Cohaesibacter sp. ES.047: one gene and its partner. Each later gene encodes a partner of the first gene's protein in a complex. Links are inferred from orthologs where the notes say so. Each region holds a gene or a part of one and is shown in the gene's direction. Other genes may lie near its edges.

What was found.
Region 2: the proteins of CPH65_RS21075 (region 1) and dnaN are in contact, whole or in part, in a solved structure (PDB 1OK7), measured with the Escherichia coli proteins. The link is inferred for Cohaesibacter sp. ES.047 from one-to-one orthologs.

What each region holds. Positions count from the first base shown.
Region 1 is NZ_LT907844.1:4,602,682-4,605,914, forward strand. What follows is about bases 14-2,922. They hold CPH65_RS21075 (DNA polymerase IV), read left to right. Parts: upstream 14-746; coding sequence 747-2,099; downstream 2,100-2,922. Other genes in these bases: CPH65_RS21065 (response regulator), read right to left, coding at 14-242; CPH65_RS21070 (DUF3572 domain-containing protein), read left to right, coding at 406-684; CPH65_RS21080 (EipB family protein), read right to left, coding at 2,105-2,922. Outside these bases: more of CPH65_RS21065, read right to left, coding at 1-13; more of CPH65_RS21080, read right to left, coding at 2,923-3,064; CPH65_RS21085 (RidA family protein), read left to right, coding at 3,220-3,233. UniProt on the Escherichia coli protein: Poorly processive, error-prone DNA polymerase involved in translesion repair and untargeted mutagenesis. Copies undamaged DNA at stalled replication forks, which arise in vivo from mismatched or misaligned primer ends.
Region 2 is NZ_LT907844.1:599,279-602,379, forward strand. What follows is about bases 248-3,024. They hold dnaN (DNA polymerase III subunit beta), read left to right. Parts: upstream 248-965; coding sequence 966-2,084; downstream 2,085-3,024. Other genes in these bases: dnaA (chromosomal replication initiator protein DnaA), read left to right, coding at 248-751; recF (DNA replication/repair protein RecF), read left to right, coding at 2,128-3,024. Also shown: more of dnaA, read left to right, coding at 1-247; more of recF, read left to right, coding at 3,025-3,101. UniProt on the Escherichia coli protein: Confers DNA tethering and processivity to DNA polymerases and other proteins. Acts as a clamp, forming a ring around DNA (a reaction catalyzed by the clamp-loading complex) which diffuses in an ATP-independent manner freely and bidirectionally along dsDNA.

The sequences.
Region 1 (3,233 bases):
GCCACAACCGGAATACTGCGCAAATCGTCATCTTCCTTGAGCCACTTGGTAACCTCAAGGCCCGACACTTCGGGGAGCTGGATGTCCATCAGAATAAGGTCAGGACGATGGTCTCGAGCCAGATCCAGAGCTTCAAGTCCGTTTCTGGTGCCTATCGTCTCATATCCATACGCCTCAAGCAAATCGAGGAACAGTTTCATGTTCAACTCGTTATCTTCGACAATGAGTATCTTCTTGCCCATGGTCCCCCGCCCTTGATATCCCGTGCGAACAACGGATCCCGCCCGCGCGAATAGATCTGGGTTTCTTCGTCAGATTCGCTATTATCGTCACAATTTTATATACAGATCAAACCTTTCAAAAGGACAAACAGGTCCAATGATCGCAAAACACTCCCTCCCCGCCATGGAAGAAGCCGAAGCATTGGCCATCGACGCACTCGGTTTCCTTTCGTCCGATGTAGAATTGATGGGCAGATTTCTTGCCCTCAGCGGCCTAGATCCATCGGACCTGCACCAAGTTGCTGCAGAACCTTCGTTTTTAGCGGCCATTCTCGACTTCATGCTGGTAGACGATGCACTCGTGCTAGCCTTTGCCAGCAACAAGGGCATCGCGCCGGAGGATATCGCCGCAGCCAAGGCGCGTCTGGATCCCATGAGCATGGCGACCACCGGCTCTTACTAGACACCACACCCAAATCCGGCCCCGGTTGGGGCAAATTGGCGAATCACCTTGCGAACCACACCATGAGCCCGTCACACACGTTTCTTTGCCGAGACTGTCTGCAGGATGGACAGGGAGCCCCACAGCGGTGCCCCCATTGTGGTTCGCCGCGCATGATCAAACACAGCGAATTGCGCACGCTCACGATCGCCCACATTGATTGCGACTCCTTCTATGCGTCGGTTGAAAAACGCGACAATCCAGACCTGCGCGATAAACCGGTGATCATCGGAGGTGCCCAACGAGGGGTCGTGGCAACCGCTTGCTATATCGCCCGCATTCGCGGTGTGAAATCTGCCATGCCAATGTTTCAGGCCAAAAAGCTTTGCCCCGATGCCGTGATCATTCGTCCCGACATGGCCAAATACAGCGCCGTCGGGCGACAAATTCGCGAGGCCATGCAATCCCTCACCCCGCTCGTCGAGCCGCTCTCGATCGATGAGGCCTTTTTAGACCTGACCGGAACGGAAAAGCTCCATCACGCCTATCCAGCCCTGACCCTTGCCCGGTTTGCAAAACGGATGGAGGAAGAGGTCGGCATATCGGTCTCGGTCGGCCTCAGTCACAACAAGTTCCTTGCCAAGGTCGCCTCGGACCTTGACAAGCCCCGGGGATATTCGCTCATCGGCAAGGACGAGACCCTGGCGTTCCTCAAGGACAAGCCCATTTCCATCATCTGGGGTGTTGGTGCGGTGTCTCAAAGAAAGTTGGCTGATGACGGCTATCACACCATCGGACAGCTGCAACAAGCCGACGAAACCGAGCTGGCCAAACGCTTCGGCTCGCTTGGCCTTCGTCTCGTCCGTCTCGCTCGTGGCGAGGACACACGCAAGGTATCCTCCCACTCCGAGACCAAGAGCATCAGCTCCGAGACCACCTTCAATCGCGATCTGAAAAGCGCCGATGATCTGTTGCCGATTCTACGGCGCCTGTCCGAGAACACAGCAAAGCGCGCCAAAAAGCAGGGGCTCGCCGGTCGGACCATCACACTCAAGCTCAAGAACCCGCAGTTTCGCTCCATCACCCGCAGCCGCTCTCTTCATGACCCGACACAGCTTGCGGATCGCATCTTCACCACGGGCAAGGACTTGCTGCTCAAGGAGCTGAACAACGAGACAAGCTTCCGGCTTCTGGGCATCGGACTGTCAGAACTTGAACCCGATCTCCTTGCAGATCCGCCGGATCTGGTCGATGAGAACGCCGGCAAACGCGCCAAGGCGGAAAAGGCGATGGACCGCCTCAGCGAAAAGTTCGGCGGCAAGATTGTCGAGCTGGGCTTGACACTGAAGGGGCATCTCAATGCCCCGCGGCCCGGAAGCGATCAGGTTGAGATTCACTCAGCTCAAAAGCCCGACGAAGACAGTGGAATAGACTAACGCCTTTAGTCACAATCACTTGCAGGGAAAAGCTCGAGTTCACTGATCTGAAAATCGAGCGCGTAGCCTTCAAAGCTGAACTGCATGTTGCCTGAGACACCATTGGCAAAAAGGGTGGTATTGACCTCATAGAGCGGGGTCATGTCCTCAGCCGAAGACGTGGACGGATAGTAGGCAAGCGTCACCGGCCACCCCTTAATGCCGACAAGAGCGGGATGAGGTACTTGTGCCGCGTCTTCAGCACCGGCTGCGACAAAAGGCGTGCCGATCGATGTCGAGACCTGAAAATACTCTCCCGGATCGTCCGCCCCGTCAAAGACATGGGCGGTAAAGACACGCTCTCCCGCCTCTGCGGCCGCGAGCAACTCTTTCATGTATGCTGCGGGAAACAGCACCGTTTCAGGCAGCTCGAATGCCATTTGCGAAGGTTGCGCCATACCGACCCTGATATGCCCGCCCTTTTTAACGGCAGCTCCGCGCTGCCTTAGCTGCGGTTGCTGATTTACAAGATGGCGCTTGAAGAAATCCAAGCCCTTCCCTTCGGGCTTCTCAAAGCTTGCCATCTGGATATCCTCAAGCGCGGTTGGCCCTTCGGACATCTCTGTCGATGTAACAAGCCGCTGGGTCGTGGCGTAGCCCTCACAGGCATTGCCTCTGAGCTCAAACACCATCCGACCATTGAGGGCAGCAACCGCTGCCGGCTTGGAAAGGGACATCGTCTCGTCGCCCAGATTGATGTCATAAATCACCCGGTAGGGTGCCAACGTCTGTTCGGCCTCATCGGCATGGACCAGACCAGTCCAACAACAGAGCAACAATCCAGCCGTTAAAACGATCCAGGATCGCGCAACAAGGGAAGCGAAAACGCTTTGCATCAAACCATGCCCAATCATCCAGAGGATCCCAAAGATCGTCTCGCACCGCATCAGGAGGAAAAGATCGCGCCCATTATTCATGATCATCATGAGAATGCAATGGAGCCTTCACCCCCCATCTGTGAGAGTACCAATGTTTGACTGGCATTCTGCCGCATCCTTTCGTAAACCAGAGACAACGGCCACCGAGAGGGCACGCCACGCACAATCTTTGAACCTCAATTCAGTCTTGAAAGAAAGAAAACATGACCGGAACCAT
Region 2 (3,101 bases), 4.0 Mb from region 1 along the record:
GGACACATTGCGCGACATCGATATTCTCCTGATCGACGATCTGCAGTTCCTGCAGGGCAAGTCGATCCAGCAGGAATTCTGCCACACGCTCAACAGCCTCATCGACGGCGCCCGTCAGGTGGTGGTTGCGGCTGATCGCCCGCCGGTCGAGCTGGAAAGCCTCGATGAACGCGTCCGTTCGCGTCTGGCCGGTGGTCTGGTCAGCGAATTGCAGCCCCTTGAGAAGGAACTGCGGCGCTCGATCCTCACGGATCGTGCCCAGCAGGCGTCGCGCCGGGATCCGAATCTGGCCATTCCCGAGCTGGTGCTTGACCATGTGGCCGGCATCATCCGCTCGAATGGACGGGATCTTGATGGTGCTTTCAACCGCCTGATGGCACACAATCAACTGACCGGCGCTCCGATTTCGGTGGAGATGGCCGAGCAGGCACTGAAGGATCTGATCCGCTCGAAAGAGCCGCGCCGCATCCGTATCGAGGATATCCAGCGCGTTGTTTCCAAGCATTACAATGTGTCACGCTCTGACCTGTTGTCTTCTCGCCGGACCCGCACGATCGTGCGTCCGCGCCAGATCGCGATGTATCTGTCCAAGATGCTGACGCCACGCTCCCTGCCGGAAATCGGTCGGCGGTTTGGCGGTCGCGACCACACGACGGTTCTGCATGCCGTGCGCAAGATCGAGGAGCTCGCAGGATCTGACAATACCCTGCAGCAGGAAATCGAGATGCTGAAGCGGAACATCGCCGAGTAGCAAATCGGCACATCAGCAGCAGCCCTCAGGCATCCCTTGAGACTGCACCGAAAAATAGCGCTGATAAGTGCGAGAAATTTGAGGGGATCGGCTCAGTAATTGAGCCGATCCCCTTGCCATATCCGGCCATTCGGTTCAAAGTTGCGTCCCCGCACTTGCCGGTATCTGGTTCGGGAACGCGTATTGATTGTAATGAAGTAGGGAATTTAGGGATATGAAAGTCACTCTCGAGCGGGCAACCCTTTTGAAGTCGCTGAACCATGTCCATCGGGTGGTAGAGAGACGGAATACCATTCCGATCCTCTCCAACGTGCTCCTCAGAGCCGAAGGGGGAGATCTGGTCTTCAAGGCAACCGACCTCGATCTGGAAGTGCTGGAAACAGCGCCGGCCATGGTTGAAGTAGGGGGCGCAACCACCGTCCCGGCTCACATGCTCTATGACATCGTTCGCAAATTGCCCGACGGCTCGGAAGTGACTCTTGAGACGAACGAAGATCAGACGTCCCTTGCCATCAGCGCCGGTCGGTCGCATTTCACCTTGCAGATCCTGCCGGTAACGGACTTCCCCGACATCACGGCCGGAGAGTTCAGCCACACCTTCACGATCAAGGCGCTTGATCTCAAGCGACTCATCGATCACACGCAGTTCGCGATCTCGACAGAGGAAACGCGCTATTATCTCAACGGCATCTATGTGCACAGCATTGAGGTCGACGGCACCCAGCTGTTGCGCGCTGTGGCCACGGACGGTCACCGTCTGGCACAAGCTCAATTGCCCGCTCCGGCAGGGGCTGCTGGCATGCCCGGCGTGATCGTGCCGCGCAAGACCGTTTCGGAAGTCCAGAAGCTGATTGAAGACCCCGAAGCAAACATTGCGGTCGAGCTATCCGAATCCAAAATCCGCCTGACGATCGGGCCGGTCGTGCTGACGTCCAAACTGATCGACGGCACCTTCCCGGACTATGAAAAGGTCATCCCAAAAGGCAACGACAAGGCCATGAAGGTCGAGAATGCCCTGTTTGCCCAAGCGGTTGATCGTGTGGCGACCGTGTCCAACGAACGGGGCCGCGCGGTCAAGCTGAGTGTCGAGTCTGGCCGTCTGGTGCTCTCTGTTTCCAACCCCGATTCGGGCACGGCAACCGACGAGCTGGCAGTGGAGTATGATTCCGAACCGATGGAAATCGGCTTCAATGCCCGTTACCTGCTGGACATCACCAACCAGCTGGAAAGCGACAGCGCGCAATTCCGACTGGCTGATTCCGGCTCGCCGACCCTCATTCAGGACTATGGTGACAATGACACGCTCTATGTGCTGATGCCGATGCGCGTGTGATCGGATCCGCTCCGACGACATCACGATCAGATGGAGCGTTTCCATGGGCATTTCTTCGGAAATGCCCTTTTTGACTCAAAGCCGCACAAGGCAGGCAACAGACAGGGACTGGTTCGCACGCATGACAGATACGCCTTCAGCCGCCGCCTTTCTGACGCAGGACGATGCGCCTGTCGACAGGGTTTCGGTTCGATCTGTCAGCCTGACCGACTATCGCAACTATCCCACCCTGTCGCTGGCCCTTACTGGTCGGCATGTCGTCCTGACCGGAGCCAACGGATCGGGCAAGACCAATTTGCTTGAGGCCATTTCCTTTCTGTCACCGGGCCGCGGGCTCCGGCGTGTCGCCTATCCGGACATCGCCCGCGAGGGGGCGTCAGGCAGCTGGGCGGTCTCCGTTGCCATCGATACGCCCTTTGGCCCGACAAAACTGGGAACCGGCCTGCAACCGAGCCCGGATGGCTCCATGCAACGGCGCATCCGGATCAATGGCGCTCCGAGCAAATCGGCGGAAGGCCTTGGCGACCATGTTTCGGTGATCTGGCTCACCCCTCAGATGGACAGCCATTTTACGGGCGCAGCGTCCGAGCGGCGTAAGTGGCTCGACCGGATGGTGCTGGCCATCGACAAGACCCATGGCAGCCGCGTCAATGCGTTCGAGAAAGCGATGCGCCAGCGCAATCGGCTGCTCGAAGAGGCCCCGCACGAGACGGTTTGGCTTGATGGCATTGAGGCCCAGATGGCCGAATATGGCTCAGCCATCGCGACCGCAAGGGCCGAATTGGTTTCGCTCCTGAACCGATCTCTTGATTTGCTGCATGCAAACGAAGGGTCATCGGCCTTTCCCAATGCTCTGGTGGGGCTTGAAGGCATTCTGGAAGCCGAGGCTTTTTCGCGCCCGGCGATCGAGAGCGAAGAGCATTATCGCGGCATCCTGGCGCAGATGCGCAACCGGGATCGCGGCGCAGGCCGCACGCTTGAAGGGCCGCATCGCTCCGACCTGATCGTTCGTCACGG